Linked DNA regions of Allosaccharopolyspora coralli. The protein of the gene in region 1 interacts with the protein of each later gene in a pairwise test. Links are inferred from orthologs where the notes say so. Each region holds a gene or a part of one and is shown on either strand. Other genes may lie near its edges.

Region 1 (15,045 bases):
GAGGTGTAGTTGGGCGGGGCCTGGATGGTGTTGTAGATCCCCATCCCCTGCTCCAGCGCGGCCGCCGCCGTGAACACCTTGTAGATCGACCCGGCGCCGAACTTGGCGATCCCACTGGGCAGCGGGTAGGCGGTCTGGCCCTCGTCGGGGTCGAAACCGAAGTCGCGGTTGGCCACGAGCGCCCGCACCTGGTGCTTCTCCTTGCCGGGTTCCACGACGGACATCACGTTCGCGATCCCCTCGGTGGTCTTGGGCACCTGGCCCTCGGCGGCCTCCTTGGCGAGGTTGGTGATGTTCTGGTCCAACGACGTGCGGATGGTGTACCCGCCTCGCTTGAGCTGTCCTTCGGAGAAGCCGGACCGGCCGAGGTAGTCGAGGACGTACTGGCAGAAGAACCCGTCAGCCGGGCCGGCACCCACGCACCCGTTCGGGATGAGGTTCAGCGGTTCGGCCACCCCGAGCGGCTCCTGCCTGGCCTGCTCCGCCGCCTCGGGGGTGATGCGCTGCTGTTGCTCCATCGCGTCGATGACGAGATTGCGGCGGTTGAGCGCCTCCTCCGGGTTGGTCGTCGGGTTCAGCGAGCTCGGACTGTTGGTGATGCCCGCGAGCAGTGCCGCCTGCGAGATCGTGAGCTGGTCCGGGGTGGTGTTGAAGTACGCACGGGACGCCGAGGTGACACCGTAGGTCTGGTTCCCGAACGGCACCGTGTTCAGGTACCGGGTGAGAATTTCCGGTTTGTTCAGCTGCTGTTCGAGTTGCAACGCGATGCGGATCTCGCGCATTTTCCGCGCCGGCGTCTGCTCGGTCGCTTTGGCCTGCTGGACCGGGTCGTTCCCGGCGACGACGTGCACCAGATAGTTCTTCACGTATTGCTGGGTCAGTGTCGAGCCGCCCTGCGAGATCTGGCCTGCGGCCTGGTTGGTCACCGCGGCGCGCATCGTGCCCGGCCAGTCCACGCCGTCGTGCTCGAAGAACCGCTGGTCCTCGATCGCGATGATCGCAGCCTTCATCGTGTCGGAGATCTGTTCCGATGAGGCCGAGACCCGATCCTGTTCGTACAGGTAGGCGATGGGGTTGCCGTCCCGGTCTGTGACAGTTGTCACCAACGGAGCGGGGGTGGTCAACAGCTGGTTCGAGATGCTGTCGACGGCGTCACCGGCCCGATTGGACACCACGCCGAGTGACCCCACGACGGGGAAGAGCATCCCCGCCACCAACACGCCGGCCAGTATGCACAGGCCGAAGAGCTTGAGAACGCTGTCGCGGACTGACACCTGGACAAGCCTAAGGCGGGCCCCGAAACGTCACTCCGTGTTACAGGGCAAGTACGCCCGATATGATGATTTTCATGCATAACGGACCGACAAAGGTTGCTTGGAGTTCGGAACCGGGGGGCCCTACAGTTCGTCCACGTCCAGCGACAGTACGTTGATCTCGCGTCCCCCGTGGACGCGCGAACGGAGTCATGCGTCCCACGGGACGCGGACAACCGCGCACGCTCGGCCCGAGGACGTGCGCGAACAACCGGTGCCGGGGGGTTCCGGAGAACATGGTCGCCGACGATCCAGTGAGGAGCTGGGGGACTCTATGGTGGAGCAGGGGGACTGGCGGGTCCGCGCGGCATGCCGCGACGAGAACCCGGACCAGTTGTTCGTGAGAGGTGCCGAGCAGCGCAAGGCGCGCATGGTGTGCTTCGGCTGCCCGGTGCGAACGGAATGCCTCGCCGAGGCGCTCGACAACAAGATCGAGTTCGGTGTGTGGGGCGGCATGACCGAGCGGGAGCGCCGTGCGCTGCTGCGTCGTCGTCCCGACATCGGCAACTGGCACGAACTGCTGGAGGCTGCTCGCAGGGAGCACGCCGAGTACGACGAGTGCCGGGTGAGCTGACTTCGGCCCGAGCCACCTCCCCGTGGCTCGGGCGTGAAGAGTGCGCGACTCGAGCTGGGTAGGTGGCTGGGTGGCGGAACCTCACGTCGCGGCTGGCTGCGTGATCGTCGACATCGGGTGGCGCTTTCCATCACGTCGACGCTGTCCTCGCCAGCTGCGAGGTGAGAACCCGCCACTGACGTGCGTGGGCGACGGAGAGTGGCCGGTCAGCTGGCCTGACGGCGGCCGTCGACCCACGCGGCCACCTGTCCCGGAGGGGCTCATTCGCCCGCTAGCCGACGGCCGATCTCGCGGATGCCATCGAGATCGTGCACGTCCGAGGCCAGCGCGGGCACGCCGATCATCGCGACCTCCGGGTGCGCGCGGACGAACCGTTCGATCAACCGTTTCTCCCGTTCGGTGACCGCGACCCTGTCGGCGTGCAAGCGCAGCACCGCCGACGCCAGCGGTGCCGTTCCGGCCGCGTCCAGCTCGTCCGCGGCGGCCACCGCCTTGGCCGGGGACAGGTCCGCGTACACCGGGTGCGTCCGGTTCGCCACCAACCCGGCCAGCGGCATGTTCTCGCTCGCCAGCCGCTCCACGAAGTACGAGGCCTCCCGCAGCGCGTCCGGTTCGGGTGCGGCGACCACCAGGAACGCGGTGCCCGGTGAGCGCAGCAGCCGGTACGTCGCGTCGGCTCGCTCCCGGAACCCGCCGAACGTCGACTCGAAGGCCTGCACGAACGCGGACGCGTCGGCGAGAAGTTGGCCGCCGATCACCTTCGAGACCGTCTTGGCGAACAGGTCGAACCCGGCGCCGACGATCTTGCGCAGTCCCTTCCCGCCCGCGCGTGCGGGGCTGGAAAGCATCCGGATCAGCTTGCCGTCGAGCACCGTGGACAGCCGCTGCGGCGCGTCGAGGAAGTCCAGTGCGGACCGGCTCGGTGGGGTGTCGACGACGATGAGGTCGGCGACGTCCTCGGCGACGAGCTGGCCGAGCTTCTCCATCGCCATGTACTCCTGAGTTCCGGAGAACGACGTGGAGATCGTCTGGTAGAACGGGTTCTCCAGGATCTGCTGCGCCCGGTCCGGTCCGGCGTGCGCCAGCACCATGTCGTCGAAGGTGCGCCGCATGTCGAGCATCATCGCGCTGAGCGTGCCCCCGTCGGCGGCGCCGCCGAGGGAGACCTCGCGCGGGTGGTTGCCGAGCTCCCGAAGCCCGAGCGCCTGCGCCAACCTGCGCGCCGGGTCGATCGTGAGCACGACCGTCTTGCGGCCCCGTTCCGCGGCGCGCGTCGCGAGCGCGGCGGCGGTGGTGGTCTTGCCGACACCGCCGGATCCGCAGCACACGATGATGCGGGTCTTCGGGTCGTCCACGAGCGCGTCGACGTCGACACGGCCTCCACGTTGCCGGCTCATCGCTTCACCTCGCCGCGCATGCCTTGCTCGCGAAGGTGTTCGGCCAGTTCGTACAGGCCGGTGAGGTCCGCGCCGTCGGTGAGGTCGGGCAGGTCCAGCGTCGGCAGGTCGATCTCGGCCAGTTCTTCCCGAGCGGTGACCGCGGCTCGGGTGCGGACGGCGTGCTCGACCGTCTCGGTGACCAGGCCGTCGAGGATCTCGTCGTTCCAGTTCAACCCGGCCGAGTCGAGGCCGGCGCGAATGCGTTTCGCGTCGACCCTGCCGTCGGCGGCCGCAGTGGTCGACCGGGCGGGCAGCCGGTCCGGGCTGACCCGGTTGAGCAGGACCGCACCCGGTCGCAGTTCGGCCGCGTCGAGTTCCGCGACCGCTTCCACCACCTCGCGGACCGGCAGCTCCTCGAGCAGCGTCACCAGGTGGACCACGGTGTCCTCCGAGTGCAGGAGCCGCACCACGCCTTCGCTCTGCTCGCGGACCGGCCCCACCTTCGCGAGGTCGGCCATGGCCCGCGTGACGTCGAGGAACTGGACGACGCGGCCGGTGGGTGGGGCGTCGACGACGACGGCGTCGTAGAGGTGGCGCCCGCGTGCGTCGGTGCGCCCGACACACTCCTTGATCTTGCCGGTGAACAGGACGTCGCGCAGGCCCGGTGCGAGGGTCGTGACGAACTCGATCGCGCCCATCCGGCGCAGCGTCCGGCCGGCGAACCCGAGGTTGTAGAACATCGCGAGGTACTCCAGCAGCGCGGCCTCGGCGTCGATGGCCAGCGCCCGGACCTCGCCGCCGCCGGGTGCGGCCGCTATGCGCGTCTCGGAGTACGGCAGTGGTGCGGTGTCGAAGACCTGCGCCAGTCCCTGCCTGCCTTCGACCTCGACGAGCAGCACCTTGCGGCCTCCGGTGGCCAGCGCGAGCGCGAGCGAGGCCGCGGCCGTCGTCTTGCCGGTGCCGCCCTTACCGGTGACCACGTGCAGCCGCGCGTGGTCGAGTGCGCCGTTCCAGGCGGCCGTCGAGGTGGTCACGCGATCAGCGTAGGTGTGCGCCCCGCGGCTTGTCCTGCGAGTCGCCTCACTTCGGAGTGCAAGCGTGGCGGAACCTCACCGCACGACGGTCGAGCACACCCAACCCAAGGTGTCCGCCGACCGTGGCCGTGGCCAGTCCTCGCCGGCCATGACGTGAGAGTCCGCCGGTGGCCGGTTGGCGCAGGCGCTGAGTGCCTGACCGCAGATCGACGCGCGCAACCACTTAGGCTGGTGACCATGACGAAATGGGAGTACTCGACGGTTCCGTTGCTCAGCCACGCGACCAAGCAGATCCTCGACCAGTGGGGCGAGGACGGCTGGGAGCTCGTGTCGGTCCTGCCCGGGCCGACCGGTGAGCAGATGGTGGCCTACATGAAGCGTGAGAAGGGTGACTGACGATGGGTCGGTGGTCTGATCGTCTGACCGAGCTCGGCGTCGAACTGCCGGCGGTCGTGCCGCCCGCGGGCTCGTACGTTCCGGCCGTGCGGTCCGGCTCGTACGTCTACACCGCGGGTCAGTTGCCCATCGTGGACGGTGAGCTCGTCGCGTCCGGCAAGGTCGGCGGCGAGGTCTCGGAGCAGAGTGCGCAGGAGCACGCGCGGCTGTGCGCGGTCAACGCGCTCGCGGCGGTGCACGGCCTGGTGGGGATCGATTCGGTCGTGCGCGTGGTCAAGGTCGTCGGTTTCGTCGCCTCGGCCGAGGGGTTCCACGGCCAGCCGGGTGTGATCAACGGCGCGTCCGACTTCATCGGCGAGGTGTTCGGCGAGGCCGGGAAGCACGCTCGTTCGGCGGTCGGTGTCGCCGAGCTGCCGAAGGGGACTCCGGTCGAGGTCGAGATGATCGTCGAGGTCGCCTGACCCGCTCCCGCACCGGCGTCGCTCCGGGCCGCGGACTCGTGGGAGTTCGCGGCCCGGTTGTTCGGGGTGCGAAGAGTCCTGCGGAACAGGTGCGAGCCGGGCTCGTTGATCGACGTCCCCCGAATTCTGATATTCCCCGTTGATCGCCGAAGCCCAACCAGTACGCTTCGTGTATCGCTTCACAGACTTGCGCTGTTGAGTGACACTCGAACGGGTGCCCAAGGAGGGACTCTGACTGCGGTCAGTAGTTGAATGGGCGTCCGAGGGGATGGGGACGGCTGCGGGCACCGACCCGCACCGGCGGTGCGGCTCGCCGCACCCGAGAACACCTGGAAGGGGCGAAGTGGCGGTGCGAGACTCCGACCTGCTGTGCCATGAACTGCTGCTCCGGCTGGCAGGCAGAGTGCCCGACGAGCACCTGTGGCGCTTCCGGGACTGGCTCGCCGGAGGAGCGGCCGACGTGATGGCCAGAGCCTTACCGAGCCTGCTCGTCCGGGAGCGCATCGGCCTCGGGGAGACCGACCACCGTCGCCTCGCCGACACCCTGCTTCCGCTCGGCGCCGACCCGGGGGTGGTGCACGCGATCCTGCCGTCGGAGTACGTCGCCGACCACCACACCTTCACCGCCGAGTCGCCCATCGACGGCAAGGGCGACTCCGAGGTACTCGTCCTCGGGGCCACGCTGCGCGGTCGCGCCGGGATCGGCGAGGTCCGCAGCACGTGGCGCAAGACCGGCGGGACCCGGCTCAAGCGGGTCGTGCTCGTCACCGCATCCGCCGACCACATCGCGCTGACCGGAGAGATCCAGCGCATCCTGCGCGCCCTCGGTGAGCACGAACCGTGCGTCGAGGTCCTGCCCCACGACCTCGACCTGACCCCGTATCACCACGCCGCCCTCGCGGACTCGGTGCTCGTGTGCAGCGGGTCCGACGAACTCGTGGCACATCGTGCGCAGCGCTGACGCGACTGCGGCACCCGATCGACAACCGCACCCGAAGGTGGAGGAGGCAACCGTGGTGGACGTGGCCGAAGGAGCCGGACCCCTCGTCCGGTTGCAGAACCTTCTGCTCACCACGACCGGCAGGGTCGACGACGACGCGGTGAACTCGGCGCGCGAGATGCTCGGCGCCGACGGCCTCGCGCCCGCCGCCGAACTGCTCGCCGGCTGCCTGATCGCCGGCCGGGTCCCCGTTACCGCGCGGGAGCAGTCCGATCTGCGCCGCGTGCTCGCCGAGGCGCGCTCTCAGAGCTCGTGGGCGGACCGGCTGTACGTCGTCGAGTCCGTTCCCGCCGATGCCCATCGCTTCAGCGACCAGAACCGCCCCGAGGCCGACGTCTCCGACGCGCTGCAACCGATCGTGAACCGGCTTCCCGGCCTGCGCGGGGTGTGGTGCGTGTGGCGGGTCACCCCCGCCGGGGTGACCTACGGTGCCGTGCCGCGCCGCGTCGTGCTCGCCGAGATCGGAGCCGAGGGTTCTGTCGAGGCAGCCGGGTTCCAGATGCTCGAAGCCCTCCGGCGCGCGGGGCTCGGGTGTTCCGTCGACGTGTTCGCCTCCGGCAGCGACCTGCCCGACTACCACCGCAACGCGCTCGCCGCCGCGCGACGCGTGTACCTCGACGTGCCCGTCTCCACCGGCCACGGCACCGGCAATCACGGTCGTGCGGCCCGGATGCGGTCCGGCGGTGAGCCCGCGCCCGCCGGGATCTCTGGTTTAGCCGACCCTCTCGGACCGCCGGGCGGGCAGAGACCCCACGACGGTGAGCCCGAGCCTGAGACGTTCGACGCACCGTCGACCGACGCGGAACCGCCGTCGTCCGGCGCGCTGCCCGTCGCCGACGCCGCCGACACCGGCATCGTGCTCACCGAGCCGGTGCCCGCCGAGCCGCAGCCGGACGAGCTCTCGGCTCCTGCTCCGGAGTCGCGGCCAAGCGCCCCGGCCCAGAGTGGGCGCAGCGGTGTCCCCGCGGCCGTCGACGCGAAGCTGACCGACCGCGAACGAAACCTGCTGCGCAAGCTGCACGAGGAACTGGCGCAACGGGAGAAGGATCGTGCGCCCGCCCACGGAGACCGGCACGAGGCATGGACCTCGACGAGCACCACCGCGACCGGCGGCTTCCCGTCGATCGGCGCACCCGCCGGACATCAGCAGCGTTGAGGACAGCGTCGACGTGGTGTAGGTGGTTACTTGATGTCGACGCTCCCGGAGCCGGCCGCGAGGTGAGGTTCCGCTACACACCGATCCGGCTCAACCCGCGCACCCTCTAATCCGGACGAAGCACGCTCTAGGCTGGTCGGCATGGTGCAACTCCCGGACCGCTTCACACTGCCCGAGGGACTGATCCCGTCGACCACACCCGACCCGCCCGCGATCCCGCGGGACGCGGCGACGGTGATGCTGGTGCGCGGCCCCGGGGAGCCGGAGGTGTTCCTGCAGCGCCGGGTCGACGCGATGCCGTTCGCCGGTGGCATGACCGTCTTCCCCGGTGGTGGGGTGGACCCGCGCGACGCGGACACCTCCGTGGCCTGGACCGGCCACGAGCCCGCGTGGTGGGCGGAGCGCCTCGGCTGCGGCGAGGACCTCGCCCGAGCGTTGGTGTGCGCGGCGGTTCGCGAGACCTTCGAGGAATCCGGGGTGCTGCTCGCGGGACCGGACTCCGAGACTCTGGTCGCCGACACCGCTCCGTACGCGCAAGCACGTCACGCCTTGGTGTCCCGGGAGTTCTCCCTGGCGGGCTTCCTCGCGGAAAACGGGCTCGTGCTGCGCGCCGATCTGCTGCGCCCGTGGGCGAACTGGGTGACCCCGATCGAGGAGCCACGCCGCTACGACACCCGGTTCTTCGTGGCCGCTCTCCCGGACGGTCAGCGCGCCGACGACGTCACCAGCGAAGCCGTCGAGGCGTACTGGAGCACTCCGCGGACCGCGCTGCGGGACTGGGACGAGGGCCGGTGCGGGCTGCTTCCGCCGACCTGGGTGACCTTGACGGAACTGTCCCGATGCTCGACGGTGGCCGAGATCCTGGCCACCGAGCGCACCATGGGCAAAGTGGTCCCCAAGATCGTGCGCAACGAGGACGCGGCACGCTTGCTGCTGCCGACCGACCCCGGCTACGAGGAGGCGCAGTGAACCATCCCGCCTACGGCCGACTCCGGGAGGTCACGCCGTTCGCGGCGGTGGTGCTCGCCGACAACCCGTCGCCGATGACACTGGACGGCACGAACACCTGGCTCGTCGGCGACGGCGACTCGCGCACCGTCATCGATCCCGGACCGGACGATGCCGAGCACCTGCGCACCGTCGCGTCCCGGGGTCCCGTCGCACTCGTGTTGCTCACGCACCACCACCCGGACCACGTCGAGGGAGCCGAGACGTTCGCCGAGCTCACCGGCGCGCCGGTGCGAGCACTCGACCCGGCACTGTGCCGAGGTGGTCCGCCACTGCGCGACGGGGAGGTCGTGGACGCGTCCGGTGTGGACCTGACCGTGTTGGCCACGCCGGGGCACACGTCGGACTCCGTCAGTTTCGCCGCGTCGCACGGTGGTGTCTCCGCGGTGTTCACCGGCGACAGCATCCTCGGCCGCGGCACGTCGATCATCGCCCACCCGGACGGACACCTCGGCAGCTACTTCGACTCGCTGCGGCGGCTCGGCGAGCTCCCGGAAGGCTCGATGGTGCTGCCAGGGCACGGCCCGGAGTTGCCGGACGTGCGCGAGATCGTCACCGCCTACCGCGAGCACCGGACGCAGCGGCTCGAGCAGGTGCGGACCGCGAGGGCCCAGCTCGGGCCCGACGCGACGGCCATGCAGGTCGTCAAGGTCGTCTACGCCGACGTCGACCGGGCCGTGTGGCCCGCCGCCGAGGCGACCGTCCAGGCCCAGCTCACCTATATAGAAGAGGCGTGAGTCTTTTTGGTGGTTATAGCCACCAAAAAGACTCACGCCTGCTTCGGCATGACGACAGAGTGGACACCCACGTCCTCCGGTGTCGCAGCGGTCACCACGGAGGACTTCCGCCCGCCCGAGCGCAGCGCCAGGAGTGCGCGGCGGCCGGCGAGCTCGACACCGTCGCGAGTCGCGGTGACGACGGCGTTGAGCACCGGGTCGGTGATTCGGCCGGGCAGGAGCCGAACGAGGTCCGTGGCCGACTGGGCGAGCGAGGTGCTCGTCGCGGTGAGATCCATTCCCACACGCTAAGCACCACCCCCGACACCCCCGTCGCGGCTGTGCTCAGGCGGGGACGAGGGAGACGTCGGTGTGGGCCGGGACGAGAGTGGCGCGGCGGAACCACAGGACGGCTGCGAGCACCGTCCCGCCGATCGCGGCCACGACGAACGATGCAGGAGGGTTCGCCCACTCCACGACCTGCCCGGCCACGGACTGCCCGAGTGCGGCGCCGAGCGTCACCGACGTGATCACCCACCCGAACGCCTCCGTCGCGGTTCCGGCCGGCGCGGCGATCTCCAGCGACACCGAGTGCGCTGTGGACTGCGGGGTGATGAGGCTGCCCGCCACGAGCAGGGCCAGGCTCAGTCCCCAGAGCGTCGAAGGAACCGCCAACATCGCCACGAGCAGCGCGAACCCGAGCAGCAGGGCGGGCAGCCGCAGATGCATCGGCTTCGGCCACGGGTTCATGCCGTAGAGCACGCCGACGATCACCGAGCTCACCGACAGGACGCTGATGAGGATGCCCCCCATGATCGGGTGTCCCGCTCGCTCGGCCGCGGCGGGAACGGCCACCTCGATCGTGCCGAGCAACGCCCCGAATCCGAGCGCCGCGAGCGCGACGGTGCGCATTCCGCGCGAGGCGAGAGGCCCGAGGAGGCTGCCGGACGTGCGGTCGGCGGCCATCGGCCGCTGCCTGCGCGCCGCCGGGGTGAGGGCGAACCACACGGCTCCGACGATCATGCTCAGAGTTCCGACGACCGTTCCGGTGCCCGCCCAGGGCATCGCTACCAGCAGGCCCGCGAGCCCCGGACCGAGCAGGAAGAAGGACTCCATGCTGATCGCCTCGTACGAGTAAGCCGCGTTGCGCACTGGGCCTTCGGGCACGAGCTCGGTCCACAGCGACCGCGCCGCGGGGCCGATCATCGGTTCTGAGGCGCCGACCAGGACGGCGAGCGGGACGAGGACCAGCACGGGTGCGTGCGCCTCGATGGCGAGGATCTCCGCCGCCACGAGCACCGCGAACGCTGAGGTGACCGCGAGCAGCGGCCGGGTCGGGCCGATTCGGTCCATCACGCGCCCCTGGGCGACGGAGCCGAAGGCGACCCCGACGAGTGTCCCGGCGGAGACGATGCCTGCGGCGGCGAACGACCCGGTCTCGCGTTGGACGTAGAGCAGCAGTGCGAGCCCGATCATCGCGATCGGGAGCCTGCCGAGGACGGAGGCGAGTACGGGGCCTCGCGCGCCGGGAGCGGTCAGGGCGGCGCGGTAGTCGGCGAGCGACACGGAGTGGGACACGCGTGCCAGTATGGCCACACTGGTACGCGAGTACCAGTCCTTTTGATGCGCGTCACTCGAGGCGCCACCGCCGCCGGGTTCGAAGTCCTCACCAGGGCATCCGAAAAAAATCTGAAAAGAGTGGGGAACCGACGCAACCCGAACGAGGTTCGGTACGTCCTGTGTAGTGAAGGGGATGACAAGCTGCGGTGAGTGACATGGCATGCTCACTGCGGCGGGAAAACCCGCAGGACCCTCGGTGTGATGGTTCGGGGCCACGATCTCGAGGGTTCGGGGCGTGATTGGTCGGGGGACGGATCACGCAACAGGGCAAGGGGCTGGAGCGCCGCGTCGGGGGTGGCGCCCAGCCCCTTCGCTTGTCCAGAGCAACGTTCGCCGCCCCAGCGCAGTGCCGCAGAGATGCGTGAGCCTTTTTAGTGCCTATGACCACCAAAAAGACTCACGCCTCGGCGCCGCCGTCCCGTCCCGCGCTGCCTGGCGTCCCTCCTGGACGCATGAAGGCCCGGCCGATCCGAAGATCGACCGGGCCTTTCGTGATGTTCGTCCGTTCAGCGAGCCCGGCGCGCGAGCCGCTCCGCCTCCAGGATCAACACGCTCTTGCCTTCGAGCCGCAGCCACCCGCGATGCGCGAAGTCCGCCAGCGCCTTGTTCACGGTCTCCCGGGACGCCCCGACGTACTGGGCGATCTCCTCCTGGGTGAGATCGTGGGTGACGCGCAGCATCCCGGCCTCCTGGCTGCCGAAGCGCTGTGCGAGCTGCAGCAGCGCCTTGGCGACCCGGCCGGGCACGTCGGTGAAGATCAGGTCCGCGAGCATGCCGTTGGTGCGGCGGAGCCTGCGTGCGATGACCCGCAGCAGCTGCTCGGCGATCTCCGGCCGGGTGCCGATCCACTGCCGCAGTGCACTGCGGTCCATGGTCAACGCGCGTACCTCGGTGACGGTCGTCGCCGTCGAGGTACGCGGCCCCGGGTCGAAGATGGACAACTCGCCGAACATGTCCGACGGGCCCATGATGGCGAGCAGGTTCTCGCGGCCGTCCGGAGACTTGCGGCCCAGCTTCACCTTGCCGTTCTGAATGATGTAGAGCCGGTCTCCCGGCTCGCCCTCGGCGAAGATCACATGTCCGCGCGGGAACTCCACCGGCTCCAGCGACTGGGTCAGCGCTTCCGCCGCGGCAGGTTCCACTCCCTGGAAGATCCCGGCCCGGGCTAGGGTCTCGTCCACCTCGTCCCTCCATGTTGAGACGCGGCGGCTCGGTATCTCCCGGTTCCCGCGACGGATCGCGGTGACCGGGCGGCGCCGCCGATCACTGGGCCAGTCTACGACTGGTCGCGGGACCGGCGCGTCCGCAGTCGACCGGCGCGTCCCACCCTACGCAACTGGAACAGTTCCAGCGCACGTCCAATTCCCTGCCGGAACAGCGCCCTGACCTCGTCGGGCCGGGCGTTCTCCAGCAGCTCCTCCACTTCGTTCTCCTGCACCGCAACGTGCCGGAGACGTGCCTCCACCCGTTCCATGAACAGCGTGAAGAACATGATCACTAGCGGTACCACGAGCACGAACCAGGCAGTCATGATGCCGTCAATCTTCGCTCATCCCGTCGCGCGGAGAACAACCGGGGTCGGTTCACGGCTCCCACCCCTGCGATCGGCGCTCCGGCCGACCCTCCGACCGGCGCTGCGTGTCGGGGCGGACCGTACTCTGGTGGAGTGTCCGACCACCCCCGCAACCGCAGCGCGAACAGCACCGATCCGGAGACGGATCTCGTCGGCCCGGAGTCGGGTAACCCCACGAGGAAGATCCCCCGCAAGGCCAGGAGCACGGCGTCGGAAACCCGGGCCGGGCTCGTCCGCCGCGCCCGCAGGATGCTGCGTGCGCTGGCCGAAGCCTATCCGGACGCCCACTGCGAACTGGACTTCGACACACCACTCGAATTGGTGGTGGCCACGATCCTGTCCGCGCAGTGCACCGACAAGCGGGTCAACGAGGTCACTCCCGCCCTGTTCGCCCGGTATCGCTCCGCGGCCGACTACGCGGGCGCGGACCGTACGGAGCTCGAGGAGATGATCCGCACCACCGGGTTCTACCGAAACAAGACGAACTCGCTGATGGGCATGGGGGCCGCGCTCGTCGAGCGGCACGGCGGAGAGGTTCCGGCCGAACTGGACGAACTGGTCACACTGCCGGGTATCGGCCGGAAGACGGCGAACGTGGTGCTGGGAAACGCGTTCGACGTTCCGGGGATCACCGTGGACACGCATTTCGGCAGGCTGGTGCGTCGCTGGGGCTGGACGGATCTCGAGGATCCCGTCAAGGTTGAGCACGCTGTCGGCGAGCTGATTCCCCGAAAGGAGTGGACCATGCTCTCCCATCGGGTGATCTTCCACGGTCGACGCGTGTGTCACGCCAAGAAGCCGGCGTGCGGAGCGTGCTTGCTGGCCAAGGACTGCCCCGCGTTCGGTACCGGCCCCGTCGACCCGGCCGAGGCCGCCGCCCTCGTGCGAGGCCCGGAGGCTCCGCGTCTGCTGGAGCTCGCCGGAATCCGGGACGAGGTGCCCGACCGCAGCGTGGAGAAAGCGGCAGCGCGGGAGCCGAGCGCGTGACGGGTCCACGTCTGCGCGTTGCCGACTTCCGCCGAGAGATCGCATGGACGCTGGTCGTGCTCCTGCTGGCCGGGCTCACCGTCGTCGCGCTGTGGCCGCGTGAGAGCGGATCGCAGGCCACGGACGGTGGCGCCGGTCCGGCACCGGCGCCGGAAGCACCGGTCGAACCCGGTGCCCGTCAGGACGCCGCGCTGGCGGACTGCACCCCGCAGCCCGGCGCACCGCCGCAGCGATTGCGCGGCGTCTCGACGACCTGCATGGCCGACGGCGAGACCGTCGACTTCGGCTCCGTGGTGCCCCGACCTGCCGTGATCAACGTGTGGGCGACCTGGTGCGAGCCGTGCCGCGAGGAACTGCCCGCGCTGCAGGAGTACTCGGCAAGGCCGGACTCGCCGTCCGTCCTCGGTGTCCAGGTGATGAGCGACGAGGCCGACGGGCTTGCCATGCTCTCCCGCCTCGGCGTCCGGTTCCCGTCCGTGCACGACGCGGACCGCTCCGTCGCGGCCGCCCTGCGTCTGCCGCCCGCGCTGCCCGCGACCTATGTCGTCACCGGCTCGGGCGAGCTGCGCAGGACCGACCCGCATGTCTTCCGGTCCGCCGACGAGGTCGACGAGGCGGTCCGCACGACCTTGGAGGGCGCGGGTTGACGCACACCGTGAACGGAGCGCTCGTCGATCCCGCCGACGTCCCCGAGTGGCTGCGCGCCCTCGTCGAGCGTGCGTCCGAGCTGACACCCGACAGCCTCGGCTGGCCGCGGAACAACCCGCCCGCGACCGCGCGCCCGGCCGCAGTGCTGATCCTGCTCGGTGACAGTGCCAGCGACGACGGTCCGGACGTCCTGCTGCTGCGGCGAGCCGAAGGTCTCGACGCTCACCCCGGCCAGGTCGCCTTCCCCGGCGGCGGAGTGGAACCGATCGACGACGGACCGGTGGACGCGGCGATCCGCGAAGCCGTCGAGGAGACCGGCGTCGTCCCCTCCGGCATCCGCCCGGTCGCCACGCTGCCGGAGTTGCACGTGCCCAACAGCGGCTTCCGTGTGACCCCGGTGATCGCGCACTGGCGCGAACCCAGCCCCGTGCTGGCGGTCGACCCGGGGGAGACGGCGGCGGTGGCACGAGTGCCGGTGCGCTGGCTGACCGACCCGCAGAACCGGATCACCGTGTCCATCGGCAGGCACACGACTCCGGCGTTCCTGGTACCTGGGATGCTGGTCTGGGGCTTCACCGGCGGACTGCTCTCCGGTGTGCTCGACCTCGGCGGTTGGTCGCGTGGGTGGAACCACCACGACGTGCGGGAGCTCGACGCGGCGTTCCGGGCCGCCGAGGAGGCCGACGACGTCGGGTTCGCCGGATGATCGGGCGGTCCGGTCCGGGGCGGGCCGGGCGAGACGATGCGGACGTGGTGGTGCCGTGAACTGGGTCGATCTGCTCGTGGTGCTGTTGGCACTGCTCGGTGCCGTCTCCGGTGCCCGGAACGGGATGGTGACCGCGCTGTTCGCGTTCCTCGGCGTGTTCGCGGGTGCCGTCGTCGGTCTCAAGCTCGCTCCGTTGCTGCTGGAACGGCTCGACGGCAACGCCGCGAAGATCGGCTTCGGTGTGGGCATCGTGGTGCTGCTCGTCGGCCTGGGCGAGACCCTCGGCATGTGGGCCGGCCGGGAGCTGCGCGATCGCATCAGCTCGCCGCAGCTGGCCGGGGTCGACAACGGCCTCGGGGCGCTCGTGCAGGGGCTCGCGGTGCTGATCGTGGCCTGGCTGGTGGCGTTGCCGTTCACCTCGGCGACGGCGATCCCGGGCCTGGCCTCGTCGATCACCCGGTCGTCGGTGCTGGG
Region 2 (15,621 bases), 1.2 Mb from region 1 along the record:
CGGGTGAGTGTCGAGGAGGCTGTGCCCGAGATCGTCGAACGGCACCAGCGTCGCCCCCGGTATCAACTCGGCCGCGCGCTCAGCGTTCACCCGCGGTGACCGCATGTCCCGCTCACCCGACACCACAGCCGTGGGCCAGTCGAACTCCGGCAACGAAGCGGGCAGGTCGAATGCCTCCCCGATGAACGGCGGGGCGTCGGCGGCGAGCTCGCCGAACCGCACATTGGGGTCCAGCGGCAGTCCGTCGGAACCGAGTCCGAAGCCGAGCTCGCCGAAGGCGATGCCTGCGACGAGATCGCCTTCCATGACGTGTCGCGTAACCGACGTCAGTTCGCGCTCACCGAGCCCGGCCACCCAGTTCCACGTTCCGAGCCGGCCGCTGCGGACGTTGTCCGCCATGCGTTCCAGCACCGCGAGGCCGCCGAACTCGTACGTCGTCTGCACGACGGGTCCGGTCTGGCGTACGGGGACGGCCTCGGATTCGACGAGGTATCGGAGCTGGGCGGTGACCCCCTTGGTCTCCGGTTCGTTCCCGTCCCAGAACAGCCGTCGCATATTCGTCTTCGACGTTTCGTTCTTGTCGGCTTCCAGAATCGTCGAGTCCAGCACCATGCCCGCGACCCGATCCGGGTGTCGCACGCCGAAGGCCTGAGCGAGATACGAGCCGTACGAGGTCCCGTAGATCACCGCACGGGACACGCCGCAGTCGTCGAGAACAGCGGCGAGATCGTCCGCCGCCTCGATCACCGTCACGGCTTCACGCGGAAGATCACGACCGCCGTGTCCTGTCGGGACAGTCCAACGCCACGGTGCTCCATCATGATCACGTCGAGCCCACGCGCGGTCGCCTTCGAGCGCAGATTCCAGTAGGGCAGCACCGAAGCCAAGCCGGGGCCTCCCGGGACCAGGACGACGGGAACGCCGTCCGCGCCGCCCGTCCGCACGTAGGCGAGCTCGAAGCTGCCGGACACCAACGGCCGTCGAACCCTGCGCACGTTCGCCCGCCGTACCCACCGCGGCTCGTCAGTCATGTCGCCCCCCGTTTCGTCCACAATGTTCGATTTCGAGTCTACGGGCGCACTGCGGAGCCCGGCAGGTGTCGGACGTCATCGACCCGTAGGGACACCGTCAGTTCGACCGAATGACTCGTACCCTCATTTCATGGCAGTTCCGCGCCCGGCTCGCGTCCAGGATGTCCACGAACTCGCGCATGCCATGCCACACGTGACCGTCGAGCACGGTTCGAAGGGCAACCCCGTCTACCAGGTCGGTGGAAAGTCGTTCGTGTTCTTCCGGACACCGCGCCCCGACGCCGTCGATCCGCACACCGGCGAGCGCTACCCGGACGTGATCATGTTCTGGGTGCCGTCGGAGTCCGACAAACTCGCGCTGGTGCAGGATCCGACGACACCTCACTTCACCACGCCACACTTCGACGACCATCCCTCGGTGCTCGTGCGTGCCTGCCGATTGGGCGAGATCACGCTGTCCGAGCTGACCGAACTCGTCGAGGACGCCTGGCTCTCCCGCGCCTCCCCCACCCGAGCCCGACGCTGGCTTGACACCCACCCCACCGCGCGGTGACCCCAAGCAACAACCCACTCCGACCGCCCCGCCCTGTGGACAACTCCACCGAATGATCGTGCTGGGCATCTCACGGCGGGATACGAGATAGAGAATCCCCCGATCTGGCCCTGTCGGTGATTCTCTCACTGTCGGCCCACCGAGTCATTTTCCACCGGTCGTTGACGGCTCGAATCGACGGCTCTACAGTAAGCTCTCACCTGGGACGAGCCAAAATCGAATCGGGGGACACCATGACGACATCACCCGCTGGACCGCCGTTTCCGATCTCCGTCCCGAAGAACGGTTTCGGCGTGACTTCACTCGTTCTGGGAATCATCGGCGTCGTTTTTTCCGTCATTCCTATCATCGGCGTGATCGCCTGGCCCCTCGTCATTCTGGGATTGATCTTCGGAATCCTGGGAATCGTTCGTGCGAGCAAGGGCACGGCGAGCAACAGAGGAGTCGCGATCGCCGGAACCGCGCTGTCCGCCGTCGGACTCGTGATCTGTATGGCGTGGGCGGCTGCGATCGGCTCGACGGCCCCGCCGGCGCCGCCGCAACCCGCCGGCGCCGCCGCCCCTGTTCAGGGCGCACAGCCGGCGGCTCCCGCCGTCCCCGACGAGCAGTCCGCGCGTGCCGAGATCTGGGGAGAGGGAGAAATTTCGGTCACGGTGACCGACGGCCAAGGCACCACGAGCAACACCGTGACGGGAGCGCAGACGATCGATCTGGAATCCGGGTTCGTCTCGGTATCGGTGAGCCGCTCCCCCAGCATGGACGATTACATGAACAACGGCGGCCCCAGTACGGGCGAAGTCGGCTGCACGCTGTTCCGCGGCGACGAGGTCGTCGACGACAAGCAGGCCAGCGGCGAGTTCGCCACTGTCGCCTGCTCGAAGATGTACTGACGTCGACGTTCCACTCGATGATGGGGACAGTTGGGCTCGATCCAATGACCCCTAGCTTGAAATCTCTCCTTCTCCGAAACAGGTTGACGACACGATCACAGATGTCGTTTCTGGGGTAGCCACTACCGCAAGAAATCACTTCCCCTGGTCCCCCAACACAACGTGCGAGTGCCCAGCGGTCTGACATGCCCGTTACAAAGATCAGTTCTGACCTGATCGAGGGGTCGAAATGAAGTACCTATCGTGTGTCGCACTTCTGTCCGGAGGAATCTTGGCCCTCTCAGGGTGCACGAGCGCCGTGGAGGACACGCCGCCGCGCCCCCCTGCTGAGACGACGCAGGTTCCGGCACCTCCGCCTCCTCCACCGGCGCCGGAACTGATGGCCCCCGTGGAGGAGCAAGCTCCCACCGACAACTGCGGGCTGGACCCTGCCGACATGGACGAGAAAACCAAGATCCAGTGCGATCTCATCGAACCGGAGACGGTCGCGCCGGAGACCGGTGTCGTCGGCAATGACTCGACCCCGGGGACTGACGACGGCCTGTGCAACACCGAAACCGATCGGTGGGACAACCCGGCGCTCTGCGGCTACCCCCCGTATGGCAACGGGGGTTCAACGGTCGAGCCCCCGGGGTATCAGCAGGAGGACTCCTACAGCGAGCAAGAGCCGACAGAAGCGCCCGGGACGGACTTCATGGACGAGAAGTGCTCGGATCCTGGCTTCTACGACGTGGCCCCGGCCGACCTTGTCCAGCAATACTGTTGAACCGTTTCGCGGATTGATCTGCGTAGTCGAGCCTCATGTCGCGCCGCCGGTGGCTGGTCTGCGTCGGCGGCGGGAAACGGCTGGCGCGTTTTCCTGACTGGAACGCCAGGCTTCCATGCCTGGTCACAGGGGTGGGCGCAGTTGGGTTCGAACCAACGACCCCTCGCTTGTAAGGCGAGTGCTCTTCCGCTGAGCTATGCGCCCCGGCCGGTGCCCGCGGACACGGGCACCGGTGGACTGATCAAGGAAGTGCCGCGATGGCCTTCTTCCATGCCTCCTGATCCCGGGCCTCGCCGGGCTGGTTGACCTCGGAGAAGACGACCTCGCCCGCGCTGTCGATCAGGAACGTGCCGCGCAGCGCCATGCCTGCCTTCTCGTTGAACACACCGTAGGCCTTCGCAACCTCGCCGTGCGGCCAGAAGTCCGACAGCAGCGGGAAAGTGTAGCCCTGCTGCTCGGCCCACGCCTTCAGCGCGAACGGCGTGTCGACCGAGACACCGACGACCTGAACCTTGTCGTTCTGGAACTCGGCGAGCTCGTCGCGAACCTGACACAACTCACCCTGGCAGACCCCGCTGAACGCGAACGGGTAGAACACCAGTAGAACGTTCTTCTCCGCGCGCAACCCGGACAGGGAGACCTGCTCCTTGTTCATGTCCGGCAGCGTGAAGTCCGGCGCCTGGGCGCCGACCTCGACCGACATGTTCACCCCTCGTGTTCCTCGGCGATTGTTCCCACTCGTGTCCGACGCGATCGCGCCGGACACACAGGGCGAACCTACACCGCTTACGCATACACGGGCACCGGCGGCGCGTCCACGCAGCCGGAGCCCGAGCTCTTTCTCAGCGCTTCGTCTTCGCCTTGCGGTAAGCCAGCCGCGTGCCGGTCCACCGCTCCCCGAGGCTGACGTTCGACGTCTGAGCCAGGTTCGACGTCGACGCGGCCTCAGCGATGTCGCTGGGTTCGACGTAGCCGTCGCGGCCGGTCTTCGGTGTCAGGACCCAGATCACGCCCTCGTCGTCGAGGGGGGTCATCACGTCGAGCAGCGTGTCGGTGAGGTCGCCGTCCTCGTCGCGCCACCACAGGAGCACGACGTCCACCACTTCCTGGGCGTCCTCGTCGAGGAGTTCACCCCCGCACCGTTCCTCGATCGCGGCGCGGACGTCGTCCTCGACGTCCTCGTCCCACCCGATCTCCTGGACCACCATGTCCGGCTCGATGTCGAGCATTTCGGCGACGTCGACCTCGCCCTTGCCGGCGTCTCCCGGGGCCACCACGGCTTTCTCACTCCTCCAGCTAGCACTGGCACGAACGCCGTCCGGCGCCGCACACGTTTCAACGATCTGGCCGACAGCGAACACTGCCGACCCGCACCCGCGCAACTGCACAGGGGTACGACACGCCGACGCGTTCGCACGGGGGACTGTAGTCGCACGGCTACGGGCCAGGCCAGAGACGTACTGACGAGTAGCCGATCCGGTACGGGCACCCGTGCTCCGCATGAGGGACGATGGACGTGTCGGCGGGCACACCGCGCGTCAGCACGCGCTCCCCCGACTGTCAGCGTTCAGGAGACGTCGTCGAGGAGATCCCTTTGTCCGCGCTCAACAACGACACCGGCGGCACGGGCGCCGCTCCGCAGCGTGTGCGGGTCATCCGGGACGGACTCGCGTCCCACCTGCCGGACATCGACCCGCAGGAGACCGAGGAATGGCTGGAGTCCTTCGACGGCCTGCTGGCCGACGGCGGGCAGCAGCGCGCCCGCTATCTCATGCTGCGGCTGCTCCAGCGAGCCAGCGAGGGCGGCGTCGGCGTGCCATCGCTGACCAGCACCGACTACGTCAACACCATCCCCACCGAACTGGAACAGTGGTTCCCCGGTGACGAGGAGGCCGAGCGCCGGTACCGCGCGTGGATGCGGTGGAACGCCGCGATGATGGTGCACCGTGCGCAACGGCCGGGGATCGGCGTCGGCGGGCACATCTCGTCCTTCGCCTCGTCGGCGAGCCTCTACGAGGTCGGCTTCAACTGGTTCTTCCGGGGCAAGGACCACCCCGGCGGCGGGGACCATCTGTTCATCCAGGGCCACGCCTCCCCCGGTATCTACGCGCGCGCCTACCTCGAAGGCAGGCTCAGCGAGAGCCAGCTCGACGGGTTCCGCCAGGAGTACTCGCACAACGGGCCCGGCGGCGGGCTGCCCTCGTACCCGCACCCGCGGCTGATGCCGGACTTCTGGGAGTTCCCCACGGTCTCGATGGGCATCGGCCCGATGAACGCGATCTTCCAGGCGCGGTTCAACCGCTACCTACAGGACCGGGGCATCAAGGACACCACCCAGCAACGGGTGTGGGCGTTCCTCGGCGACGGCGAGATGAACGAGCCGGAATCGCGCGGGCTGCTGCACGTCGCCGCCAACGAAGGGCTGGACAACCTCACCTTCGTCGTCAACTGCAACCTGCAACAACTCGACGGGCCGGTGCGCGGCAACGGCAAGATCGTCCAGGAGCTGGAGGCGTTCTTCCGCGGCGCGGGCTGGAACGTGATCAAGGTCGTCTGGGGCCGCGAGTGGGACGCTCTGCTGCACGCCGACCGCGACGGCGCGCTGGTGAACCTGATGAACACCACCCCGGACGGCGACTACCAGACGTACAAGGCCAACGACGGTGCCTTCGTCCGCGAACACTTTTTCGGGCGCGATCCACGGACCAAGGACATGGTCAAGGACCTCACCGACGACCAGATCTGGGGCCTGCGGCGCGGCGGACACGACTACCGCAAGGTGTACGCGGCGTACAAGGCCGCCACCGAACACAACGGCCAGCCCACCGTGATCCTCGCGAAGACGATCAAGGGCTACGGCCTCGGGCCGCAGTTCGAGGGCCGCAACGCCACGCACCAGATGAAGAAGATGACGCTGGAGGACATCAAGCTGTTCCGGGACAGCCTGCGCATCCCGATCTCCGACGAACAGCTCGACAGCGACCCGTACCTGCCGCCGTACTACCACCCGGGTGACGACGCGCCGGAGATGGAGTACCTGCGCGAGCGCAGGCAACGACTCGGCGGCAACCTGCCGGAGCGGCGCACCAAGGCCAAACCGCTCGTGCTGCCCGGTGACCAGGTCTACGACGTCATTCGGCGGGGGTCCGGCAAGCAGGAGGTCGCCACCACGATGGCGTTCGTCCGACTCATCAAGGATCTCGCCAAGGACAAGGAGATCGGGCCCCGCATCGTGCCGATCATTCCCGACGAGGCGCGGACGTTCGGGATGGACTCGATGTTCCCGTCGCAGAAGATCTACAACCCGCTCGGTCAGGCCTACACGCCGGTCGACCACAAGCTGATGCTCGCCTACCGCGAGAGTGAGCAGGGCCAGATCCTGCACGAGGGCATCAACGAGGCCGGCTCGGTCGCCTCGTTCACGGCGGCGGGCACCAGTTACGCCACCCACGGCGAGCCGATGATCCCGGTCTACATCTTCTACTCGATGTTCGGGTTCCAGCGCACCGGTGACTTCCTCTGGGCCGCGGGCGACCAGATGGCACGCGGGTTCGTCCTCGGTGCCACCGCCGGGCGCACGACGCTCGTCGGTGAGGGCCTCCAGCACGCCGACGGGCACTCACTCCTGCTCGCGGCGACCAACCCGGCGGTCGTCTCCTACGACCCGGCGTGGGCCTTCGAGGTCGCCCACATCGTCCAGGACGGCCTGCGACGGATGTACGGCGAGGACGCGGAGAACGTCTTCTACTACCTCACGGTCTACAACGAGCCGTACCAGCAGCCTGCGGAGCCGGAGAATCTCGACGTCGACGGGCTGCTCCGCGGCCTGTACCTGTACCAGGAAGCGTCCGGTTCGGGACCGCGGGCACAGATCCTGACGTCCGGCGTCGCGATGCCGTCGGCGTTGCGCGCACAGGAGCTGCTCGCCGAGGACTGGGGCGTGCAGGCCGACGTGTGGTCGGCGACGTCCTGGTCGCAACTGCGTCGAGAGGCCGAGGCCTGCGACCGTCACAACCTGCTCAACCCGGCGGCCACCCCGCAGGTGCCGTACGTGACGCAGGTGCTGGAGGACGCCGAAGGCCCGGTCGTGGCGGTCTCGGACTGGATGCGAGCGGTGCCCGACCTCATCCGCTCGTGGGTTCCGGGCGACATGATGAGCCTCGGTGCCGACGGTTTCGGGTTCTCCGACACCCGCCCGGCCGCGCGCCGCGTATTCCTCGTGGACGCCGAGTCCACTGTGGTCGCCACACTCGCCGCGCTCGCCCGCAACGGCGCGATCGAGCAGTCGAAGGTCGTCGAAGCCGTCCGGCACTACCGTCTCGATGACGTACAGGCGGCGGGCCCCCAACTGTCCGACCCCGGCGACGCCTGAGTAGGCATCTCGGAACTGGGGTAAGCCGCCCAGTTCGCGTCTGGCGGTGGTGGGATTCCCAGACGACGGACGGGTGGCAGGTTCACGAGAGCCTGCCACCCGTCGTCACTAGCACTCCGTGGTCGCGCGGGTCGGGGATCTGCGGTCGGGTGCACTCCGCCGAGCCGCGAGGTGAGGTTCCGCCACGGAAGCATCCACGCAGATCGACCCGAGCACCCACTACGCCGCGACCGGCTCGGCCACTTCGCCGCGTTGGCGGACGGCGGTGCGGTGCCAGCTCCACCACCCGTGGATCACCAGCAGCGCGAACACCCCGTAGATCGCCGCACTGAAGTACAGCCCGGACGCGATCTGCAACGGAATCCCGACGGCGTCGACGGCCAGCCAGATCAGCCAGAACTCGACCAGGCCTCTGCCCTGCGCCCAGAACGCGAGCGCGGTACCGACGAACAGCCACGCGTCCGGCCACGGCGCCCACGAGGCGTCGAACGCGGTGAGGACCAGTGCGAACGCGGACGTGGCGCCGACCATCAGCCCGAGTAGGACGAACCGCTCCTGCCAGGACGCGGCACGCACCGCGACTCCGTGCACCGCGTCACGGCGCCGGGACCACGCCCACCAGCCGTAGAACGAGATGAGCAGGATCACGACCTGTCGTGTGGCCATGCCGCCGAGGTGCGCGCTGGTGTAGACGAGGAACAGCAAGCCCGTCGCGGCCACGTTCACCGGCCATGTCGCGATCGTGCGGCGTTGCGCGAGGAACACGACGGCCAACGCACAGATTTGGCCGACCAGTTCGGCCCACGAGATCTGTTGGCCGAGCACCGTCGGCCCGTTGTCGAGTAGCCATTGCCCGATCTGCACGCCTGCTCCTCATCCTCGGTCGTGGTAACCGGGGAGGGACACGGCGGACGGGTGCGCAAGAACGCGCCGGGCGTGGTGCGCACGGCGGTCGAGCCGCCACCCGTGCGCTACCTCCCATCCGGACTGTCACCGTCGGTCCCGGAATCTCACCGGGTCGGCCGGTCCCGCTCGAAGCGGGCACCGGTTCGCGGACTGTCACCGCCGGTTCGGAATTGCACCGAGCCCCGGAGCGCACGAACACGTACTCCGCCCCAGAGTGTGCGCCTCACCGAGCGGCGAACGGGTCGCTCGTGGGGCAGATCACAAACCGGGGGCCGTCGAACACTCGTGCGGATCTCGGTAAGATCGATCTCGGCCGCCGAGCAAGCGACGGCTGACCGGGAGGGGCCTTCAGGTGAACGACACCGATCACGCGATCCTCGAGTTCGCGCGCCAATGGTGGCACCAGCCCGGCAACAAGGAGCGCGTCATCCAGGAACGTTTCGGGCTCTCCCCTACTCGCTATTACCAGCGGTTGAACCGATTGCTGGACGAGCCTTCGGCGCTGGCCGAGCAACCGGGACTGGTCCGCCAGCTGCGCCGGTTGCGCGCCACCCGGCAGGTTCGCCGCAACGCACCCTGAACCCCGCGACGAACGCTGGATCAGCGGCGAAGGTCCCGCTGCCCGGTCTCGGCGAGTGCGCCCCTGAACTGGTCCATGTCGACGTGTCCCGGGTCGATCTTCCCGGTGGTACTGGTTTCCTTGTGGCCGCGTGCGGCGTGGGGCGGTCTGCCGAGGTGGGAGAGCACCGCGGCGGTGGCACGCACGCCCGCGTCGTACTGTTCCGGACTCGGCCCCTGTTCGACCCCCTGGTAGTCCCATTCGAAGCCGACGTAGAGGACGTTGCCGTCACCGCCCGGGTTGGGGCCGGAGGCCAGTGCCTGCCCGGCGTGGTTCGCGCGTCCTGCCGCGACGAGGTGCACGACGCCGTCGTAGCCGATCACCGCCTGACACAGCGGCCCGGCCAGGTCGGGGCGGCCTTCGATGCACAGCTGCACGCTCGGCGCGGGGTCGTCGTAGGACGCGTAGCTCGCGGTGTGGTGTTCGAGCACGCCGAACGGCTCCGGAGGCGGCCCGGACGTCGCGGCACGTTCCTGCCAGCCTTCGGTTTCCACCACGGCCAGCCCGGCGTCGCGCAACACACCGTTCAACCAGATCAACGGGAAGTCCATGACCGATCACCCCTGCCTCCGTCGAAGATCCATCGTGACTCGGCACGGACCGTCCGACGACGGCCAACCGCGTGGGTCGATCGAGCTCAGTCAGAGCCGACGGTGGAGCTCACTGCTGAGGCCCCTTGGAGCCTTCGGCGCCTTGCGTGCTCCCACCGGCGGAATGCTGACCGGTCGGGGCGCCACCCGAGCGGGAGTTGCTGAACTGCCCCTCCATGTCGGTCAGCCACCGGCCCCACCGTTCCTGCATCGGCCGGATGAGGCCGCCGCCGACACCGACGACGATGACGCCGCCGACGGTGGCGAGGATGGTCACCAGGACCGGGGTGGTCACGGTGAGGCCGATGCCCATCTGGTTCAGCGCGGCGATGATGCCCAGCGCCACGATGAAGCCGAACACGATGTTGGCGAGTAGCGGCCCGACGGGACGGTCGCCCAGCGAGCTGCGCACGATGTCGGCGACCGCGCGGCCGATCGCGGCGGCGACGAGCACCAGCACGACGGCGACGAGGATCCGCGGCAGGTACGCGACCACCTGACTGATCAGGTCGCTGACCGCGTTCGGCCCGAATACTCCGAGCGCGAGCTGCAGGAAGATCAGCAGAATGAAGTAGTAGACGAGTTTGACGAGCAAGCCGCCCACGTCGAACTGCGTTCCCTGCGTCAGACTTCCCATGCCGGACTTCTCGACAAGACGAGAAAAGTTCAGTTTCTTGAACAGCAGTTCCACTGCCTTCGACACCGCCTTGGCCACCAGCCAGCCGATGAGCAGCAGAATCAGGAACATGAGGAGTTTCGGGACGAATGTGGCGACTGCGGTCAGCGCCTGGGTCAGTCCCTGTTGGAGAGCTCCCACGAGTTTCTCCCTACGTGCGGAGTGATTGCTGAGCGAGATCATTTCCCGCGCTCCTCGACCCGGCAACCGGACAGATCACCCAAAAGAGTGACGTAACACGGATCTTTGTGTGACTGTGATGCACGGCCAGCCGCATCCGTCCCATGCCCGGCCCCCCTTTACGCCCCCGGCCGGCACGGCCCGATGACGAGTGGCTCCGAACACCGGCACAGCCCGCACGCCGCCCGCGCGTGCGAGTCTGGGCGGCATGAACTCTGAACGCGCCGCCGAGCGGGCCGGTCTCGGGCAGCGCGAGGTGTCCGCGACAACGCTGCGCCGGCTCGAACGCGCCTCCGGCGGTCTGGCCACCGCGAGCGTCACCGCGATCGAGCGGGACAACCCGTGGTTCCAACGACTGCCCGCCGACCAGCGCGCGAACGTGCTGCTCGTGACGCAGACCGGCGTGTCGAATTTCGTCGCGTGGCTGCAGGACCCGACCGAGTCCATCCGGCTCACCACGGAGGCGTTCCGGGCCGCGCCGAAGGACCTGTCGAAGTGGGTGAGCCTGCGGCAGACCGTCGAGATGGTGCGCTCGGCCATCGACGTCTTCGAACACCAGCTCCCCGAGATGGCCGCCTGCGAGGAAGAGCGCACCCTGCTGACCGAGGCCATCCTGCGCTACACCCGCGAGATCGCCTTCGCCGCCGCGACCTCCTACGCGGCCGCCGCCGAGGCGCGCGGTGCGTGGGACGCGCGACTGGAAGCACTGGTGGTCGACGGCATCGTGCGCGGCGATCCGGAAGAGTCCTTGCTGTCCCGAGCCGCCGCACTGGGCTGGGAACCGTCGTCGGAGGCAACGGTGATGGTCGGCAACGCCCCGACCGACGACCAACCGGCCGTCGTCTACACCGTGCGCAGCCGTGCGGCGCGAGCCGGCCGAGCCGCGCTGCTCGGCGTCCAGGGAGCGCGCCTGGTCGTGGTGTTCGGGGCCTCCACGGAAGAACGCAGCAGCCAGGACCCCGCTCCGCTCATCGCCGAGGCCTTCGGTGACGGCCCCGTCGTGGTCGGCCCGACGGTCTCGAGCCTGGCGGAGGCGCACCGCTCCGCCTCGGACGCGCTGTCCGGCCTGCGCGCGGTGCCGGGCTGGCCGACGGCGCCGCGCCCGGTACAGACCTCGGACCTGCTTCCGGAACGCTCCCTCGCCGGAGACCCCGAAGCGGAACGGGAGCTGGTCGAGTCCGTGGTGATGCCACTGGTCGACGCGGGCGGTGCGCTCTCGGAGACCCTCGACACCTACCTGGAGGTCGGCGGGGTGTTGGAGAACTGCGCGCGGCAGCTGTTCGTGCATCCGAACACGGTGCGGTACCGGCTGCGCCGGATCGCCGAGTTGACCGGACGGACCCCCTCCAACGCCCGCGACGCGCACGTGCTGCGGGTGGCGGTCGCGGTCGGGAGACTCGCCAAGGCCCGCGGCCTGTGGTGACGACCACCGAGATGAACGTCGGGTGAGCCGACCATCTGCTGACGTGCACCGACCTGTCATGCTGGGGTCACAGGCAACAACGATTCACGTTTCAACCAGGCCTGTGGCCTGATGTCGTTGTAGACACTCCACAACGTTGCGCGGTCGAGTTCTGTGTCCGTCGACATCACCCGAAGACCCGTCCCGGGTGTTCAGTGGAGTCTGTGATCGCCCTACTCGCTCCCGGCCAGGGTGCCCAGACACCCGGCATGCTCTCCCCCTGGCTCGAACTCGACGGTGCCGACGAGCGTCTCGCGAGGTGGTCCGACGCGAGCGGGCTCGACCTCGTGCGTCTGGGCACCACCGCCGACGCGGACGAGATCAAGGACACCGCCGTCACTCAGCCGCTCGTGGTCGCGCTGTCGTTGCTGGCGGCCGACGAGCTGGGTCGCCGTGTCGACCTGCCGGAGTCCACGGTCGCCGCCGGGCATTCCGTCGGTGAGCTGGCCGCCGCTGCGGTGGCCGGAGTGCTGCCCGCCGACGACGCGGTCGCCCTCGCCGCGGTCCGTGGCCGTGAGATGGCCGCCGCCTGCGCGCTGGAGCCGACGGGGATGTCGGCCGTGCTCGGCGGCGACGCCGACGCCGTCGTCGCGCACCTCGACCGGCTCGGCCTGGATCCGGCGAACCGCAACGGCGCCGGTCAGATCGTCGCGGCGGGACCCGTCGCGTCGCTCGACCAGCTCGCCGAGGACCCGCCGGAGGGCGCCAGGGTGCGTCCTCTTCCGGTCGCCGGGGCCTTCCACACCCGCTTCATGACGCCCGCGCGGGAAGCGCTGGCGCAGCACGCCGACAAGGTCGCGGCCGCCGACCCGGCACTGGCCCTGCTCTCCAACGCGGACGGTTCCCTCGTCTCGCAGGGCCCCGAGGTGCTCAGCAGGCTGGTCGAGCAGGTGACCAAGCCGGTGCGCTGGGACTCGTGCATGGCCACACTCGCCGACCGCGGCGTGCGGACCTTCGTCGAACTTCCCCCCGCCGGAACCCTGTCGGGCATGGTGCGCCGCGAAATCAAGGGTGTCACGACCGTCCCGCTGAAGACGCCCGCCGATCTGGACAAGGTCGCCGACACGCTAGCCGAGTCCGCCGGCGAGACCGGGAGCACCGTGTGAGCACCGCACCGACGATGAGTCTGCCCAGCGCACCCGCCGGAACGCGGATCCTCGGCTTCGGCAGCACCCAGGGCAACCGGATCGTCACCAACGACGACATTGCGAAGACAGTCGACACCAACGACGAGTGGATCCAGCAGCGCGTCGGCATCGTCAGCCGCCGGCTCGGTGACGAGGACCAGACCGTGGTGGCCATGGCGATCGAGGCCGGGGCGAAAGCCCTCGCCGACGCGGGCCTGGCACCGTCCGACGTGGACCAGGTCATCATCGCCACCTGCACGATGCCCGGGCAGATCCCGAACGCGGCGGCCCAGGTCGCCGACCGCCTCGGGATCAAGGCCGGCGGTGCTTTCGACGTCAACGCCGCCTGCGCCGGGTTCTGCTACGCGCTCAACACCGCATCCGACCTCGTGCTCACCGGCAGCGCGCGGCGTGTTCTGGTCATCGGCGCGGAACGGTTCCAGGAGTGGCTGGACTGGGACGACCGGGCGAACTGCATCATTTTCGCCGACGGCGCCGGTGCCGCCGTGGTCGGACCGTCGGAGTCGGTCCAGATCGGTAAGGCCGCGCTGGGCAGCGCGGGCGATCTCGTCGACACCATCTACCTGCGTGACAACAAGTACATCTACCAGGAGGGCCAGTCGGTCTTCCGGTGGGCGACCACGAAGATCGCGCCGGTCGCGATGCACGCCGTGGAGCTGTCCGGGCTGAAGCTCTCCGAGATCGACGTCTTCGTCGCCCACCAGGCCAACCTGCGCATCGTCGAGGCGATCGCGAAGAAGCTCCAGAGCAACGGAGCCCGCGACGACCTCGTGATCGCCCGTGACATCGTCTACTCGGGCAACACCTCCGCGGCCTCCATTCCGCTGGCCATCGACCACATGCGCTCGGCGGGCGAAATCTCCAGCGGCGACGTGATGCTGCTGGTCGGCTTCGGCGCGGGGTTGTCCTACGCAGGCCAGGTGGTGATCTGCCCCTAGGCGGCACACCACCGCCGTCATCCGCCGCGGGCGCACTGCGGCAGCAGGAGAAACAGGAAGGAACCGAGGACCGTGTCCAACGAGGAAATCACCCAGGGTCTGGCAAGCATCGTCGAAGAGGTCGCCGGTGTCGACGCCGCCGACGTGACCATCGACAAGTCGTTCGTCGACGACCTCGACATCGACTCGCTGTCGATGGTGGAGATCGCCGTGCAGGCCGAGGACAAGTTCGGCGTGAAGATCCCGGACGACGAGCTAGCCAACCTCAAGACCGTCGGCGATGCGGTGGACTACATCGCCAAGAACGCATGACGCCGGTGGACGTCGTCGTCACCGGGATGGGCGCGACGACACCGCTCGGCGGTGACGTCGCGTCCACCTGGGACGGTTTGCTGGACAACCGCAGCGGGGTCCGTCCCATCGAGGCGGACTGGGTCGAGCAGTACGACCTGCCCGCCCGAATGGCCGCCTCGCTCGCGGTCGAGCCGAGCGAGCTGCTGCCGCGTGTGCAGATGCGCCGGATGGACCGCTGCGAACAGATCGCCCTCGTCGCCGCGCGCCAGGCGTGGGCGGACGCGGGGCACGAGCAGCCCACCGAGGAGTCGCAGTCCGTGGACCCGGACCGCCTCGGGGTCGCACTCGGCACCGGGATCGGTGGGCCGTTGACGCTGTTGGAGCAGGACGACCTGCTCGAGTCCGGCGGGGTGCGCAAGGTCTCGCCGCTGACGGTGCCGATGCTCATGCCGAACGGTCCGGCCGCGCACGTGAGCCTCGACCTGTGGGCTCGCGCGGGCGTGCACTCGCCCGCCTCGGCCTGCGCGTCGGGCGCGGAGGGCCTGGCCGTCGGTCTGCAGATGATCCAGTCGGGTCGTGCCGACGTCGTCGTCGCCGGCGGCGCGGAGGCGTGCATCCACCCCATCACGGTGGCCGGGTTCGCCCAGTCGCGGACGTTGAGCACCCGCAACGACGCACCGCAGCGCGCGTCGCGTCCGTTCGACGTCGACCGCGACGGGTTCGTCATGGGTGAGGGCGCCGGGGTGCTGGTGCTGGAGCGTGCCGACCACGCCGAGGCTCGCGGTGCGCGGATCTACGCGCGACTGGCCGGGGCGGGGATCACCTCCGACGCCCACCACATCACCGGCAACCACCCGGACGGCATCGGCCAGATCAACGCGATCACCTCGGCCCTGCGTAACGCCGACCTCACTCCGTCCGACGTCGGTCACGTCAACGCGCACGCCACGTCCACCGTGGTGGGCGACGTCGGCGAGGCCGCCGCGGTGCGCAAGGCGATCGGCGACCACGCGGTGCTCACCGCCCCGAAGGGCGCGCTCGGTCACCTGGTCGGTGGCGCGGGCGCTGTGGAAAGCATCGCCACCGTGTTGTCGATCCATCACGGGGTCGTGCCCGCCACCGCGAACCTCGAGAGCCTCGACCCGAAGGTCGAACTCGACGTGGTGGCAGGTGAGCCGCGCAAGATCGAGCTGAAC

Evidence for each region.
Region 2: the proteins of nth (region 1) and aceE interact in binary tests that used the Escherichia coli proteins (3 or more experiments, as listed by UniProt). The link is inferred for Allosaccharopolyspora coralli from one-to-one orthologs.

Annotation. Positions count from the first base shown.
Region 1 is NZ_CP045929.1:280,890-295,934, forward strand. What follows is about bases 11,504-14,348. They hold nth (endonuclease III), read left to right. Parts: upstream 11,504-12,479; coding sequence 12,480-13,217; downstream 13,218-14,348. Other genes in these bases: GIY23_RS01385 (Crp/Fnr family transcriptional regulator), read right to left, coding at 11,504-11,838; GIY23_RS01390 (hypothetical protein), read right to left, coding at 11,934-12,188; GIY23_RS01400 (TlpA family protein disulfide reductase), read left to right, coding at 13,214-13,864; GIY23_RS01405 (NUDIX hydrolase), read left to right, coding at 13,861-14,348. Outside these bases: GIY23_RS01325 (transglycosylase domain-containing protein), read right to left, coding at 1-1,274; GIY23_RS01330 (WhiB family transcriptional regulator), read left to right, coding at 1,588-1,887; GIY23_RS01335 (ArsA family ATPase), read right to left, coding at 2,148-3,284; GIY23_RS01340 (ArsA-related P-loop ATPase), read right to left, coding at 3,281-4,300; GIY23_RS01345 (DUF4177 domain-containing protein), read left to right, coding at 4,532-4,696; GIY23_RS01350 (RidA family protein), read left to right, coding at 4,699-5,157; GIY23_RS01355 (hypothetical protein), read left to right, coding at 5,501-6,118; GIY23_RS01360 (hypothetical protein), read left to right, coding at 6,171-7,313; GIY23_RS01365 (NUDIX hydrolase), read left to right, coding at 7,455-8,282; GIY23_RS01370 (MBL fold metallo-hydrolase), read left to right, coding at 8,279-9,058; GIY23_RS01375 (hypothetical protein), read right to left, coding at 9,091-9,336; GIY23_RS01380 (MFS transporter), read right to left, coding at 9,383-10,615; more of GIY23_RS01385, read right to left, coding at 11,164-11,503; more of GIY23_RS01405, read left to right, coding at 14,349-14,571; GIY23_RS01410 (MarP family serine protease), read left to right, coding at 14,627-15,045. UniProt on the Escherichia coli protein: DNA repair enzyme that has both DNA N-glycosylase activity and AP-lyase activity. The DNA N-glycosylase activity releases various damaged pyrimidines from DNA by cleaving the N-glycosidic bond, leaving an AP (apurinic/apyrimidinic) site.
Region 2 is NZ_CP045929.1:1,486,199-1,501,819, reverse strand. What follows is about bases 4,392-7,812. They hold aceE (pyruvate dehydrogenase (acetyl-transferring), homodimeric type), read left to right. Parts: upstream 4,392-4,750; coding sequence 4,751-7,612; downstream 7,613-7,812. Other genes in these bases: GIY23_RS07175 (DUF3052 domain-containing protein), read right to left, coding at 4,392-4,517. In the rest of the region: GIY23_RS07205 (alpha/beta hydrolase), read right to left, coding at 1-753; GIY23_RS22630 (alpha/beta fold hydrolase), read right to left, coding at 750-1,031; GIY23_RS23465 (MmcQ/YjbR family DNA-binding protein), read left to right, coding at 1,162-1,584; GIY23_RS07195 (DUF4190 domain-containing protein), read left to right, coding at 1,878-2,474; GIY23_RS07190 (hypothetical protein), read left to right, coding at 2,911-3,240; GIY23_RS07180 (peroxiredoxin), read right to left, coding at 3,482-3,943; more of GIY23_RS07175, read right to left, coding at 4,083-4,391; GIY23_RS07165 (nicotinamide mononucleotide transporter family protein), read right to left, coding at 7,832-8,476; GIY23_RS07160 (DUF3263 domain-containing protein), read left to right, coding at 8,871-9,098; GIY23_RS07155 (peptidoglycan recognition protein family protein), read right to left, coding at 9,119-9,688; GIY23_RS07150 (mechanosensitive ion channel family protein), read right to left, coding at 9,798-10,544; GIY23_RS07145 (PucR family transcriptional regulator), read left to right, coding at 10,792-12,006; GIY23_RS07140 (ACP S-malonyltransferase), read left to right, coding at 12,210-13,151; GIY23_RS07135 (beta-ketoacyl-ACP synthase III), read left to right, coding at 13,166-14,131; GIY23_RS07130 (acyl carrier protein), read left to right, coding at 14,204-14,443; GIY23_RS07125 (beta-ketoacyl-[acyl-carrier-protein] synthase family protein), read left to right, coding at 14,440-15,621. UniProt on the Escherichia coli protein: Component of the pyruvate dehydrogenase (PDH) complex, that catalyzes the overall conversion of pyruvate to acetyl-CoA and CO(2).